DNA from 4 places in the Synechococcus sp. CCY9202 genome. Region 4 is predicted to be linked to each of the others. Evidence: predicted binding sites of a transcription regulator. Region 4 holds the regulator's gene; each other region holds the start of a gene.
What was found. Region 4 encodes NtcA, which controls nitrogen genes in cyanobacteria. Its sites were predicted from a motif close to GTANCNNNNGNTAC; they were not measured.
Positions count from the first base shown of each region.

Region 1: the regulator NtcA is predicted to act here: its motif matches at 2,444-2,457, upstream of VB777_RS01345 (anthranilate phosphoribosyltransferase family protein).
Region 2: the regulator NtcA is predicted to act here: its motif matches at 2,553-2,566, upstream of cynS (cyanase).
Region 3: the regulator NtcA is predicted to act here: its motif matches at 2,210-2,223, upstream of VB777_RS10960 (circularly permuted type 2 ATP-grasp protein).

Region 1 covers NZ_JAYGID010000009.1:70,595-74,395, forward strand. The annotation lists gene VB777_RS01325 (hypothetical protein) at 1-41, opposite strand, end outside; gene VB777_RS01330 (ferredoxin--nitrite reductase) at 76-1,644, opposite strand; gene VB777_RS01335 (hypothetical protein) at 1,959-2,162, opposite strand; gene VB777_RS01340 (hypothetical protein) at 2,189-2,332, opposite strand; gene VB777_RS01345 (anthranilate phosphoribosyltransferase family protein) at 2,586-3,701, shown strand; gene VB777_RS01350 (nitrate reductase associated protein) at 3,691-3,801, shown strand, end outside.
Region 2 covers NZ_JAYGID010000137.1:45,238-49,038, forward strand. The annotation lists gene VB777_RS16785 (DUF1993 domain-containing protein) at 1-351, shown strand, start outside; gene VB777_RS16790 (dihydroxyacetone kinase family protein) at 433-2,160, opposite strand; gene VB777_RS16795 (hypothetical protein) at 2,307-2,459, opposite strand; gene cynS (cyanase) at 2,675-3,124, shown strand; gene VB777_RS16805 (formate/nitrite transporter family protein) at 3,270-3,801, opposite strand, start outside.
Region 3 covers NZ_JAYGID010000081.1:43,278-47,078, reverse strand. The annotation lists gene ureC (urease subunit alpha) at 1-1,132, shown strand, start outside; gene VB777_RS10965 (PilZ domain-containing protein) at 1,199-1,582, opposite strand; gene VB777_RS10960 (circularly permuted type 2 ATP-grasp protein) at 2,279-3,736, shown strand; gene VB777_RS10955 (alpha-E domain-containing protein) at 3,730-3,801, shown strand, end outside.
Region 4 covers NZ_JAYGID010000043.1:51,135-54,935, reverse strand. The annotation lists gene thyX (FAD-dependent thymidylate synthase) at 1-412, shown strand, start outside; gene VB777_RS06740 (hypothetical protein) at 492-638, opposite strand; gene dcd (dCTP deaminase) at 987-1,580, opposite strand; gene VB777_RS06730 (cob(I)yrinic acid a,c-diamide adenosyltransferase) at 1,580-2,221, opposite strand; gene ntcA (global nitrogen regulator NtcA) at 2,550-3,284, shown strand; gene VB777_RS06720 (sulfotransferase) at 3,305-3,801, opposite strand, start outside.

The DNA of each region.
Region 1 (3,801 bases), on a different contig from region 4:
CGATCGATCGGGTCTGGCGGCAGGAGCAACGCCAGCAGCACGGCTGGCGTCGCCCTGCCTGGTGGCCGGGGGCGGTCAGGCAGCCTTCGGCGTGGCACCGAAGCGCTCCAGGAGCAGCTGCTCCAACACATCGGTCAGGTCGGTGAGCGGGACCCCCTTATCGTGGAGCTCCGCCAGCTTCGGTTCCTGGCCGATGGAACCTCCCAGGAAGATCTTGGCGGCCTCCACCATCTCGCCATCCTTGCGAGCCTTGGCACCCATCAGGCCAATCTGACCCATGTAGGGCTGGCCGCAGGCGTTGGGGCAACCGGTCCAGTGCATGCGGACAGCCTCAGGGAGATCGATTCTCGTCTCCAGCGCATCGAGAACATCCTGGGCCAGGCCCTTGGTGGGGATCAGGGCAAAGCTGCAGTAGGCATTGCCGGTGCAGCTCACCGACTCGGCCTGCAGGGCTCCGGGATCGAGACGGAAGCGTTGTAGCAGCGGCTCCTGCTGCAGCGCCTCCAGGCGGTCAGTCGGCACATTCGGCAGCAGCACGTTCTGGGCTTCGGTCAGACGCAGCTCTCCGCTGCCATAGGTGCGCGCCAGGCGCGCCAGCTCAAACAGGTCGGCGCCACGGAACCGGCCCATCGGCACATGCAGGCCCACCCAATGCAGGCCGTCCTGCTTCTGGGCATGCACCCCCAGACCATCACGCGGGGCGCGGCAGACGAGGTTGCTGCCATCGTGCGGCCGCACCGTGTCGGCCGCCGCGGTACCGGCGAATGCAGCGAACCGGGCGAGCACGGCGGTGCGGTAGTCGTCGAGCCCCAGGGCATCAATCAGATACATCAACCGGCTCTTGTTGCGCACCTCCCGGTTGCCCTGATCCTCGAAGTGGCGCAGCACCGCAAGCGTGAATGTGGGCAAGTGCTCCGGAGGAAGCCACACGCCCAGCGGGAGAGCCAGGGCATTGCGCTGGGCGGAGAAGAAGCCTCCAACCATCACCGTGAAGCCAAGCTCACCACCACTGGCCCCACCGCTCCAGGCCGGAAGAAAGGCAAGATCGTTATGCAGAAGGAAACTGTCTGGCGCCCCTCCCACCGCCACATTGAACTTGCGGGGCAGGTTGCGAGGACCATCCGGAGCGAAGAGCCGCTCCTGAATCGCGCTCACCAGTGGTCGTGTATCGAAAACCTCCTCGGGATCGATGCCGGCCAATGGATTGCCGGTGATGTTGCGGGGATTGTCGTGGCCGGATTGACGGCTGGTGAGGCCCACCCGCTCCATCGCCGCCAGCAGCGGCGCCATGTCTTCGAACAGCAACCCCCGCAGCTGCAGGTTCTGGCGGGTGGTGATGTCGGCGCTGCCATGCTCGCCGCAGCGATCCACGGCTTCGGCCAGCACCTCCAACTGCTCCGCCTGAATCACACCATTGCGCAGCCGCAGCCGCAGCATGAAGCGCCCCGGCGTGACCGGCCGGAAGAAGATGCCCAGCCACTTGAGATGAATGGTGAGGGTGGCCTCATCCAGAGATTCCCACCCCTGTTGACCGAGATCTGCCAGCTGGGGCTCCAGATCGAGGCCACAGAAGTTGGCTTTGGCCTGCTCAAGTTTGCTGAGCGTGGGCTCAGCGGACAGATCGGATACGGGAGGGGTCTGCATAGAGAAGTAGCGCGCCCATACGGCGCCGGAACAGGAAGCGGCGGAGGGATGACGTGACCTCGAAAGCCCCAGCTCGCCAGCATCCAGCGGAGCGGTGGGGCCGGCGAGCGCCAATGAGGGATACGCAGCCGGCAAGAGTCGTCGGAGACGGCAGCCGGAACAGCAGCGCCAGTGCCCGAATCACGTGATGCGCTCATCCTGAGGCGGAACCTTCTGGGCTCGTGTCACTACCGCTACGGAATCTCGCCGCGCCCCCATCCCAGCTCCCAGACCAGGCTGGCCCGGGACACTCCCTGAATCCGACCCGCCGAGACTCAGCGTTCGCCGAGGGTCTGCCAGAGCGTCGCCTGATGGGCAATCACCGGCACCGGACCCGACCGGGAAGCCCCTCCCGAGGAGCGCGGCAGCGAAGCCAGCAGCTGAACAGCGAGCGAGCCCACCACGAACATGCCAAGGAAGGCGAGGGCCACCCCCAGGGGCGAGGCCTGGGCGCGGGTGACCTGCAGCGGCGCAGCCATGGCAGCAACCAAGCTGATGAATGGCGTCAGTATGAGCGGCCCGAATCCTGGAGAGGCGCCGCCTCCGAGAGGCCTGCGAAGGGGGCGGCCGCCTGGGAGGCCCTCAGATCCAGAACGCTCCAGCCATGCAGGACACCGAGCAACAGTCCAAAGGAAGCGGCGAGACGCACGGGAACAGGGGACGTTCGGGTGACTCTCTCGGCCCACGACGCGCCTTGATGCAATGGTTGGTACCGAACCGATCGACCTGATCGCCCCCTCGCATCTTCAGGAAAGAATCAGTATCGCTTGATACTTCTTCGCAGTGATGGGCTGACACCGTGCGCTTGGGCCCCGTGCGGCTCAGGCCACAACCCGCACAGTTCCGCATTCAGCTGTGGAAAATACTGGTGCTGGTGGATTCAGTGCCGACCGTCCATGTTGATGCCAGCCACCTCGAATCCCGCGCCAGATCCCACGACCACCCTGGAAGCCGCAGCAGCATTTGCCAGACAGCCCAGTGATGAACGCCAGCGATTCAAGCTCTATCTCAAGAAAATCGGCAGCGGTGAGCACACCAGCCAGGGTCTCAGCCGCAGCGAAGCGCGGGATGCTCTGGAGCTGATGCTGCGCGGCCTGGCCAGTCCAGCCCAGATCGGTGCCTTCCTGATCGCCCACCGGATTCGACGACCGGAGACCCAGGAACTCGCCGGCATGCTGGATCTCTACAGGGACCTCGGCCCCGCCCTCCACACCACCGAGCGAGCGGTCAGCTTCGGCATGCCCTTTGATGGCCGCACCCGCACAGCGCCGATCTACCCGCTGACCAGCCTGGTGCTGGCTGCCGCCGGCCTGCCGGTGGTGCTGCAGGGCGGAAGCCGGATGCCGGTCAAATACGGGGTGACGGCCATGGAACTGTTCGCCTCCCTGGGCCTCGATCTGCTGCACCTGCCGCTGGCCACCGTTCAGGAGGGGCTCACTCAGCAGCGGTTGGCCCTGATCCATCAGCCCGATCATTTTCCCCTGGCGGAGCGGCTCACCGAGATTCGGGAAGATCTGGGGAAGCGCCCACCCGTCGCCAGCCTCGAACTGCTCTGGACCGCCCACCGCGGTCCCCATCTCCTGGTGAGCGGCTTCGTGCATCCCCCCACCGAATCGCGGGCATGGAAAGCACTGGATCTGGCGGGCGAGGAGGAGGTGATCACCGTGAAAGGCCTGGAAGGCAGCACAGACCTGCCGATCAGCCGGGCCTGCATCACCGCCCGTGCGCGGGGTGACCAGATCGAGCGGATGATCCTCCATCCCCGTGACCATGGCTGCTACGACAACGATGTGCCCTGGCTCGAGCTGGACAGCTGGAGTCAACAGGCGCTGGCGGCCCTGGGCGGACAGGGCCCGCTGACAACGGCTCTGATCTGGAATGCAGGCGTCTATCTCTCTCTGGCGGGGGTGCAGGCCGATCTCGAGCGTGGCCTGGCCATGGCCCGGAACCTGGTGAACAGCGGCGCCGGTCTGACCCAGCTGCAGCGTCTGATCCAGTGGAGGGCCGATGCGTCCTGACCAGGCCAGTCAGGGCAGCCATTGCTTTGATTTTGAGCACGACTTCGTCGGCAACTGGCGCTGCATCCCTCTCTGTGTGAGGCGCAAACTTGATCTGGCC
Region 2 (3,801 bases), on a different contig from region 4:
GTGCGTCAGGTGCAGATCGCCTCGGACATCGCCCGCCGAGGGGTCGCCCGGCTGGCCGGATCCGAAGCGCCAGCGGTGGAGGACAGCGAAACCAGTTTCGCCGAACTGATCGAGCGGCTGCAGCACACGATCACCTTCATCGAAAGCGTGCCGACGGAACAGCTGAACGGCTCGGAAGAACGGCTGATCACAGTGCCGATCGGCCGCGATCAGACGATCACGATGCCGGGCTGGCCCTTTCTGAGCAGCTTCGTGCTGCCGAACGTCTATTTCCACGTCACCACCGCTTACAACATCCTGCGCCACAACGGTGTGGTCCTCGGCAAGCGCGATTTCCTGGGCGCATCCTGAAATCTTCGCCTCCAGCCCATTGCCATCGACACGATGCCTCTCCATGGGGTGGGCAAGGGTCCTGAGGCGCCCAGGCCAGGCTCAGATCTGAACGGCCACCGACACCTCCGCCAGGGAAACGGCGCCTGGATCGGGGTGGCCGACGCTCCTGGCGCCATGGGATCGGGCTCGACCCAGTCGGGGCAACAGCTCGGCTGTGGCCTGGGCAGCATGCACTGCGCAGTTGGCCGCCTCAGACCAGGCCCTGGCAGCCGACTCCCCTTGGGCGATACCGCTGCTCAACCGTTCCGAGAAAGGGATCAGGGCATCGACCAGGGTCTTGTCGCCAGCCTGGGCCTTGCCGAGATTCCGAATGGCGCCAAGAGCGGCGGCGACGGCTCCGGCCAAGGCGGTTGGATCCAATCGATCCGCCGCGGCGAGGGCATTGCCGGCAGCCGCCAGACCAATGCCCCAGAGGGCACCGGAGCTGCCGCCGCCCTGCTCAGACCAGGCCTCTCCGGCTTCCAGCAGGACACGGGCCACGCTGCCCTGGTCGTCCACCGCCCGCTGGGCAGCAGCCACCGCCCCACCGACGCCCCGCACCATGCCCAGGCCATGGTCGCCGTCTCCTGCGATGGCATCGAGCTGGCCCAGCTCCTGGTGGCTCGCCTCCAACGCTGCCTGGGCCTTCTGGAGGCCCTCCAGCACCCGACGGGCCCAGATCAGCTGATCCCCCTGGCCAGCTGGACTGTCGCACGCTGATGCCGGCGGAATCGGGGCAGGAGTGTCTGCCTCCCGTTCCGGAGCGGTCGTCGGGCCGAGTGTCGGATGGCCGCGTTGGAAAGCAGCGCTGTCGGCTGGGGCTTGCCAGAACGGCTCGAGCTCATCGTCGAGCCAGAAGAGACTGAGAGACAGCCCGGCCATCTCCAGGCTGGTGACCAGTTCGCCACATTCGGCATCGACGATCCGCACGCCCCTGGCCTCAAGATTGCTTGCCACCGCATCGAAGAGGCTGAACAGCTCCTCGTATTTGAACCCGCCCAACCCGTTGAGCACCACCACCACCCGAGCCTCCTGGGGCGGTATGTCATCCGGGCTTTCCGCCAGCAGCGCAGCCACCAGCAGCTCCGCCAGTCCGGCAGCGTCGGGGAGAGGACGCTCCTCCAGCCCCGGCTCGCCGTGCACGCCCAGCCCCACGGCCATGCGACCCGCCGGCACAGAGAACAAGGGAGACTCCGCCCCCGGCAGGGTGCAGCCGCTGAAGGCCACACCGAGGGTTCGGGTGCGGGCATTGGTCCGCCGGGCCAGCCTCTCCACCGCATCCAGGTCCAGGCCTGCTTCGGCAGCCGCACCGGCCACCTTGTACACCGCCAGCCCGCCGGCAATGCCACGGCGCTGATTCATGGCGGAGGGCGGGGCACTGGCGATGTCATCACTCACCGCCACAATGCGCACGTCGTGGCCCTCGGAACGCAGGCGTTCCGCCGCCAGGCCGAACTGCAACATGTCGCCGGTGTAATTCCCGAAAGTGAGCAGGAAACCAGCGCCCCGATTCACCTCACGGCTCACACTGACGATCTGGCCAGCCGACGGCGACGCGAAGATGTTGCCGCAGGCGGCACCGGCGGCCATGCCCATCCCGACAAAGCCCATGAACGCGGGATAGTGGCCGGACCCACCGCCGGTCACCACGGCCACCCGTCCCCTGACGAGGCCTGAGGCACGCACGACACCACCCGCCACGGCCCGCACCCGGCGGCGATTCGCAGCCACGAACCCAGCCTTGGCCTGTACCGCAAAGCGGCCGGGATCGGTGATCAGGTGCGTCATGCTCTGAGACCCCGAATGGGGCCGTCCGGATCGTCAGCATCAGCATGGACCCTGCTGCTGTTGCGGCCCAGGAGTTTCATGACAGCGTCATGCTGTACCACCCATCTCACTACCCAGGACCATCGGGACGGTGCCGAACGCCGCGGTCACTCACAGGCCGTGAGGCCGTCGTAGCGACCGTGGCGGGGGTGGGCAGGATGATCACGGCCGGCAGCGACGTAGAGCCGCTGGAGGATCAGAGAGGGGACTGGCTCAAACAGGCCTAGATGGCGAAGGTAGGAAATGAGGGCATGAACCATCCGGCAGCTCACACAGGTCGACCTCATTCCAATCAGACCATCGGACGACGTCTGTATGAAAATCATCCAAAAGGCCTGGTGAAATCCAGATCTGTAGTGATTGATGCCAGCAAGACGCGTCGATCAATCGATAGTCAGGAGTTCGCAACTGACATCAGGCCATGATCCAATGGCACGGCCTGATGCGGTAGCGGACATCACGACAACCGTTGTTCATGACTGCGAACCAAGACACAATGATCTCTGCATTGCTGGCTGCCAAAAAAGCCAAGGGAATGAGCTTTGCCGACCTGGGCGCCAAGCTGGGCCGCGACGAAGTCTGGGTAGCCTCCCTGTTTTATCTCCAGGCCACCGCCTCGGCGGACGAGGCAACCCAACTGGGTGAGCTGCTGGACCTGGATGCGGAAATCATCGCTGCATTGCAGGATTTCCCTACCAAGGGATCGCTGGATCCGGTGATTCCCACTGATCCATTGATCTATCGTTTTTACGAGATCATGCAGGTGTACGGCATGCCACTCAAGGATGTGATCCAGGAGAAGTTTGGCGATGGCATTATGAGCGCGATCGACTTCACCTTGCACGTGGACAAAGAAGCCAATCCCGCCGGGGACCGAGTGAAGATCACCATGTGCGGCAAGTTCCTGCCTTACAAGAAGTGGTGATCCAGGCGCTGCGCGTGCCCACCGGCCGAATCAGCCAGTAACGAAAAAGGACCCGTCGCAATGCGACGGGTCTGATCGTTGGAGAGCTTGCTGATTGTTGAAAGCCGTTGAGAAAGTCGACTTTTAAATCAGCTTACCCAGATCATCAACGTGCGCCAAGCTCGGCAGCCAACTCACGCTCAAGCTTCTCATCATGCACCGTGGGCAGCACATTGCTGACCGTTGTGCGATGGGTGCTGTAGAAGAGCATACCGATGAACACCATCCCACCAACAATATTTCCCATGGTGACAGGCAGGTAATTCCAAAATGCAATCTGTCCGAAACTTACGCCAGAGCCCAGAAGAGGCCCTGTGGTGTGCAGGAACATGTTGACCACGATATGTTCCATACCGAGAGCCTGGAACGCCGTAATTGGCAGCCAGCAGGCAAGGATCTTTCCAGGAACACTTTTGCTGACGAGCGCCAGTGTGACACCAAGGCAGACCAACCAGTTGGCAATAAGGCCTCGGACAAAGGCAAGAAAGAAACCAAGGACACCGAGGGACTGATACTTGACGATCACGTTGGCTTTATTCAGGCCGATGATCTTGTTGGCGACCGCAACCCAATCCCCTGACCCTGCAGCCAGATCTGCAGTTCCACCACTGGTGAGGCTGATGGCAAACAGGATGCCC
Region 3 (3,801 bases), on a different contig from region 4:
CAACGCCAGCACGCCGGAAGCCCTGGAGGAGCAGGTCCGGGCCGGTGCCTGCGCCCTGAAGCTGCATGAAGACTGGGGCACCACCCCGGCCGCGATCGACTGCTGCCTCTCGGTGGCGGATCGGATGGATGTGCAGGTCTGCATCCACACCGACACCCTCAACGAAGCCGGCTTCGTGGAAGACACGATCCGCGCCATCGGCGGCCGCACCATCCACACCTTCCACACCGAGGGGGCCGGCGGCGGCCACGCGCCGGACATCATCAAGATCTGCGGTGAAGCCAACGTGCTGCCCAGCTCCACCAATCCAACGCGTCCATACACGCGCAACACCCTGGAAGAGCACCTCGACATGCTGATGGTGTGCCACCACCTCGATCCGCGCATCCCGGAAGACGTGGCCTTCGCCGAGTCGCGCATCCGCCGCGAGACGATCGCCGCCGAAGACATCCTCCACGATCTGGGCGCCTTCAGCATCATCGCCAGCGACTCCCAGGCCATGGGCCGGGTGGGGGAGGTGATCATCCGCACCTTCCAGACCGCCCACAAGATGAAGCTGCAGCGCGGCTCCCTGCCGGACGATGCGGCGGGCCCCGGCGGCGGCCGCAACGACAACTGCCGCCTGAAGCGCTACATCGCCAAGGTGACGATCAACCCGGCCATCGCCCACGGCCTCGACAGCCAGATCGGTTCGGTGGAGGTGGGCAAGCTGGCCGACCTGGTGCTGTGGAAACCGGGCTTCTTCGGCGTCAAGCCGGAACTGGTGATCAAGGGCGGCTCGATCGTCTGGGCCCAGATGGGCGATGCCAACGCCTCGATCCCCACCCCGGGCCCGGTGCACGGCCGGCCGATGTTCGCCGCCTACGGCAAGGCCCTGGCCCCCAGCTGCCTCACCTTCGTGAGCCAGGCCGCCCTGGACGACGACCTGCCGCGGCGACTGGGGCTGAGCCGGCCCTGCGTGCCGGTGGTGAACACCCGCGGCGGCATCGACAAGGAAGCGATGCGCAACAACACGGCCCTACCCAAAATGGAGGTCGACCCCCAGACCTACGAGGTCTACGCCGATGGCGAACTGCTCACCTGCGAGCCCGCCGAGGTGCTGCCGATGGCCCAGCGCTATTTCCTGCTCTGACGCCTTCAGAGTGCCTGCTCAGACACTGCAATAGGCTTGCGCTGAAACCTTTTGCGGAACACCTGTTCAGGCGGCGATTTCCCGCTTGGTGGTCCGGCGGCAGGGCAGCAGGGGCGGCAGGGTCTCCAGCGGCTTCTCGAATCCCACTCCGAGGGTGACCACGAAGCCGGCGCGCACGAACCAGCGCAGCTCTGCCTGCATCACATCCACGCCGAAGGAGGGATGGGGCCGCACATCCAGGCGCATCCGCAGGAGCTGGGACAGGGGCATGGGCTGATCTTCCGTGATCAGCAGACAGAAACCACCCACACTCACATCGAGGATGTCGGCGAAATACCAGGCGGAGGCTGGCTGACCATCCTCATCCAGCACCTGCACGGCGATCGGGCGGCAGGCCTCCACCGGATTGCGGAGATGCTGGCGGGTCTCCTGCTCGTCGCTGGGGACGATCGACGGCTGCAGAGACGTGCCTGCGAAGAAGCTGCCTGGGTATTCCGGGGCCAGTCCGCCATCCGGCTCATTGAACGGGAGTATAGTGGCCCAGGGAAGTCATGACAGTGGGGTGCAGAACGAGAGCTGGCCAGGTGGTGCGGCGCTGTTTCGGCTCGGGGGTGTGCTGAATCCGCAGGGCTTCCAATCGACTGTGCTTCTGCAGGGAAAGGCATTCCCAGGAGAAGCGGCGGAGGGGAAGACACACTGAAACAGCCGGATCGTCACCCTGCCTCTGATGCGATGGGTCGAGCCGACGACCCTGGCGTTCGTACAGGACTGACCCCTGCACAAAATCAATTCACATTCATCTACAGGGTAAAAGCAGTCTAGGCGCAGCGCTTTGAAAAAACCTATCGCCTTCACAACGGATCAGGAAGCCAGTCAGGCAACCAGTAGCCCCCGGCCCCGGGCGACCCGCCTCCCACAAACCTCAGGAGCAGAGCGGGGCCAGGGCGGCAGCCTCGGAACGGGGCAGACGTTCGGCGTCGGTAACTGGATTCAGCTATCCACACTGTTCGAAACGAACCGCCTGGCGGAAAAACAGCGGAAGATGACATGAAGCTCCTGACGCCAAGCAGCCATTCCGTAGCCATTCATACTCAGAGGTGCCCCCGGCGCTCAGCATGATCCGGCAAGGTCAGCCGGAGCCGGGACATGTTTACCGAGTACAAACCCAACCGCGGCTACGACGAGTACTTCAGCTCCACCGATGAACCCCGGGCGGCGCTGCGGCCCCTGCTCTCCTCGCTCGGCAACCTGGGGCTCGAAGAACTCAACCGCAACCATGCCGCCGCCGGCATGCTGCTCAAGCGCCTCGGGGCGACCTTCCGCCTCAATGATTCCGGCAATCGCGGCGTCGAGCGGATTCTGCCCTTTGATCCGCTGCCGCGGCTGATCGCCGTCGGGGAATGGCAGCGGCTGGAACTGGGTCTGATTCAGCGCCTCGAAGCGATCGACCACTTCCTGGCCGATGTCTACGGGGACCAGAAGATCCTCAACGACGGTGTCATCCCCCGCGCCGACGTCGAGAGCTCCCAGGGCTGGCGGCCCCAGATGCAGGGCTTCGAGCTGCCGCTGGGCCGCTGGTGCCACATTTCCGGCCTCGATCTGGTGCGCGACGGCCAAGGCACCTGGCGCGTGCTGGAGGACAACCTCCGCTGCCCCTCGGGGGTGGCCTACTTCCTGGAGAACCGGCGCGTCATGAAGCGCATGTTCCCGAGCCTCTTCCAGGGCCGCACCGTCCAGCCGATCGACGACTACCCCTCCCATCTGCTGCAGACCCTGCGGGAACTCGCCCCCTGGACCGAAACGCCGAAGGTGGTGCTGCTGACGCCCGGTGTGTTCAACAGTGCCTATTTCGAGCACAGCTATCTCGCCCAGCAGATGGGCATTCAGCTGGTCGAGGGACGCGATCTGATCTGTCAGGACGACCGGGTCTGGATGCGCAGCACCAGCGGCCTGGAGGCGGTGGATGTGATCTATCGCCGTATTGACGACGACTTCCTCGATCCGGCGGTGTTCCGCAGCGACTCCATGCTGGGTGTGCGCGGCCTGATGGCCGCCTACCGCGCCGGCCGCGTCGCGATCGCCAACGCTCCCGGCACCGGCGTGGCGGACGACAAGTTGATCTATGCCTATGTGCCGGAGATGATCCGCTACTACCTCAACGAGGAGCCGATCATCGAGAACGTGCCCACCTATCTCTGCTCGCGCGACGAGGATCAGGCCTACGTGCTGGCCCACCTCGGCGAGCTGGTGGTCAAGGCCGTGGCCGAAGCAGGCGGTTACGGCATGCTGATCGGCCCCCACGCCAGCGCCGCTGAGATCAGCGAATTCGCCGACAAGATCAAGGCCGATCCCCGCAATTACATTGCCCAGCCCACCCTGGATCTCTCCACCGTTCCCTCCCTCAGTGAAGGCGAACTCTTCCCCTGCCATGTCGACCTACGGCCCTACGTGCTGCGCGGCAAGGGGGCCTGGGTGAGCCCGGGGGGACTGACCCGCGTGGCCCTGCGGCGGGGCTCCCTGGTGGTGAACTCCTCCCAGGGTGGAGGTTGCAAGGACACCTGGATCGTGGATGAACGCCAGGCCGAGGAGGCGGGCGCATGCTGAGCCGCGTCGCTGAATCGCTCTACTGGATCAACCGCTATGTGGAGCGGGCCGAGAACATCTCCCGC
Region 4 (3,801 bases):
CATCTGCCGCGCCGCCGATGGGGCGATGGAGCTGGAGGAGGTGTTCTACCTGCGGCCGGTGGGCTCTTACAGCGACCGTCAGGGCAAGCGCTACCTCTACAGCGAGGAGCAGCGGGCGATCGATCTGCAGCTCTGCCAACAGGCCGCTGAGCGCTACCGCGACCTGCTGGCGGCTGGCTTTGCCGAAGAGCATGCCCGCGGCATCCTGCCATTCGATTACCGCCAGCACTTTGTGGTGAGCTTTTCGCTGCGGGCCTTCCTCCACTTTCTCGATCTGCGGGCCAAGCTCGATGCCCAACAGGAAATCCGCGCCCTCTGCGATCTGATGTGGCCCCACCTGGAGCGATGGGCACCTGAATTTGCTGACTGGTACGCGAAAAGCCGGCTGCACAAGGCCCGTCTTGCCCCCTGAGCAGCGATCCTTCGCCAAACTTGAAGTTGCCTGATCGCCTCTCTACCTAGCAGCTCCCGTGTTCCCTCCCGTCCGCGACTCACTGCTCCTGACCCTGCTCGGGATGGCTGTGGCCACAGGCGGGCTGGCCGGATCGGCAGGCCATGCCCAGATGCTTCTGGATGCGGCAGGTGCCGGATCGGTCCAAGGCATTCTGCAGCAGCAGGGTGGGGCAGGCTATGGCCAAGTCCTGGACAAGATTCGCCAGCGCCTCTCCAACGAGTCCGGGGCAACACTCAGAAATCCACAGAGTGCCGCGGGCTCAGGGAGCAGCAGCACCCCCCCGGTCGAGACCTCCGGGGCGGCAGTGGCAGCACCCACCACAGGCTCAGATCCAGTGTTCTGGATCAACGACCAGCCCGTCCTCCTGTGCAGCAGCGGTTTTCCCTGCCTGGGCGCTATTCAGCGAGCCATGGGGTTGAACGGACGCTCACGGAACAGAGCATGGCGCCATTGATCCTCATGGCCTGGCAGGCCATGAGGACCGCAGAGCAGCAGGATGACGGGCTCTTCATTGCCCGGGCTACCAGTCGGTTCAGACCCTGGCCAGGGTGACCCGCTCGGGCTGATCCTGATACTTTCCGGCACGATCCTGGTAGGTGGTGTCGCAGGGATCGCCTTCGAAGAACAGCAGTTGACAGATACCTTCGTTGGCATAAATGCGGCAATCTGCGCCGGAAGAATTGCTGAATTCAAGCGTGAGATGGCCCTCCCACCCCGCTTCAGCGGGTGTGGTGTTGACGATGATGCCAAGCCGGGCGTAAGTGCTCTTTCCCAGGCAAATTACCGTGATGTTGGGCGGCACCCTCAGCTTCTCCATCGCAACGCCAAGGCCATAGGAATGGGCCGGCAGAATGAAAAAGGCGCCATCGATGTCCTCATGCAGGGGGGCCGGCTCCAGATTGGCTGGATTGAACCGCTTCGGGTTCATTACCGTGCCGGGGACATGGCGAAAGATCAGAAACTCCTGCGACGACAGACGCAGGTCGTAGCCATAAGAGGAACAACCAAAGCTGAGCACCGGCGCGCTGGAGGTCTCGGGTTCGAGATGCCTCACCAGATGGCCCTCAAAGGGCTGGATCATGCCGGCATCGGCCCGCTCCTTGATCCAGCGGTCGTTCTTGAGCATCAGCCGCGGCGCAGTTGGGTGACCTGATCGGCCATGGCCATCAGAGCGGCGGGCATCGCCGGGCCCGTCAGGATGACATCCAGCTGAGCCGGCCGCTGTTCCAGCACCTCGGTGACATCCAGAAGAGACAGATAACCCAGCTCGATCGCCAGCCCCAGTTCATCAAGCACCATCAGATCCACGGCGCCCGCCAGCAGCTGCTGGCGGCTGAAATCCCACACCTCCCGGACAGCCGCCAGGGCAAGGTCCTGCTCGGCTTCAGCCTGCAGGGGAGCCGCAAGGCAGGCGGGCACCGCCGGCCGCAGCCACTGCAGGCGGCCGCAAAGCCAGAGACTGCGGCCCAGCCCCTGATCCACGCCACCTTTGAGAAACTGACTCACCAGGACGCGACTGCCCAGACCCGCCGTGCGCAGGGCCTGGCTGAACACGGCGCCGAAGCTGCCGCGGAAAGGGGCTGTGTGCACCTGAAGCAGCCCTTCGGCCTGAGGCACGGGCCGAAGGGGCACTACAGCGCGAGTCGCTGGGCGGACAGGGTCAGTTCGCTGCTCAGGCCGGGCCTCCAGCCGCTGACCCCGGACAGAGATGTCACCCCGCTGGGAGGGGCGATGGCTGCCCTGGGGGCTGGCAAGACTGGCGGTCATGGACATCCCGGAGGGCGATGGGGCCGGGCGAGCGGATCATTCCGGCCGACCTGGACAGGGACCGAAGCGATGGGATCGGACGCTGCGCTGAAACCTGAATGTAGCGGCATCTGCGCCCTGGACAAGCCACAAACACCATCCCTGGTGGGAACAGACGGTTTCGCGGAAACGGCGGCACAGGCTGCGACAGGCGTCAACAGCCGCACAGGCCCAGAGCGCCAGGGGCTGGCGAGCGGGAGCGGAAGCGGAGGCCCTGACAGCAACCGTGTTGGTTGCTACAAGAAAGAGCAGGGTCGCTCCGTAGCTTCCCAGTTCCTGCCCCGCCGTCATGGTCGGCGCTACTCGCGGCTTCAGCCGTTACGCCCCCCCTCCCCCCAGCGGCTCCGCTGGCACCGGGTCGGGTGTGTCCGGCGGAGCCGGAGCCACCCTTCTCGAAGTGATGCGCGGTCTCGGCGGCAGCAGCGTCGAGACCGTGGAGCGTGGCAAAACCATTTTCTTTCCCGGAGATCCGGCCGAACGGGTCTATCTGCTGCGTCGCGGCGCCGTGCGGTTATCGCGGGTCTACGAATCCGGTGAAGAAATCACCGTGGCACTGCTGCGGGAAAACAGTCTGTTCGGTGTGCTGTCGCTGCTCACCGGGCAGCGATCCGATCGCTTTTATCACGCCATCGCCTTCACCCGCGTGGAGATGGTGACCGCTCCCGCCACCTCGGTCCGCCAGGCCATTGAGCGCGATGCCAGCGTCGGGCTATTGCTGCTGCAGGGCTTGTCCTCCCGCATCCTGCAGACCGAAACCATGATCGAAACCCTCACCCACCGGGACATGTCCTCCCGGCTGGTGAGCTTTCTGCTTGTGCTCTGCCGCGATTTCGGTGTGCCCAGTCAGGAGGGGATCACGATCGACCTGCGCCTCTCCCACCAGGCGATCGCCGAGGCGATCGGCTCCACCCGGGTGACGATCACGCGGCTGCTGGGCGACCTGCGCAACGACGGGCTGGTGCAGGTGGATCGCAAGAAGATCACGGTCTTCGACCCGATCGCCCTGGCCAAACGCTTCAGCTGACCGCCTCCACTCCAACCAGGTCAGCTGAGCAGATTGCGGTAGCGATCCAGCCAGCCCTGCGGCACGGCACCGAAACGCTCTGCCAGACGCTCCACCATCGGTAGATAGTCGCGCGCCATCTCCCGCTGAAAGCCCAGGGGGGGTTCCCGGCCGCCGGCGGCCACGTTGACGGCCGGCGGCAGACGCAGTCGCTCGTTCAAAGGGGGCGCGGCCAGAAAGTCGAACAGGTCGTCGGCGAAGGCTGCAGGATCACTGCTGAGCTGTTCGAAAAAGCAGCAGTGCAACTGAGCGGGCTGGAACACCGCCTCGACGGTCTCGATGGTGCGGAGGTAGTTGGAACGGCTCACGGCCCCGGGCATGCGGGCCTGCTCCAGCAGAGCGGCAATGTCGGCCTCACCGTCGAACTGGCCCTTGCGGACCCGGTTGCGGATCGCCGACCAGACCCTCAGCACGGGATCGCGCATCACGAACACCAGCCTCAGCTCCGGTGCCAGACGCTGCATCCGCTCCCACACCG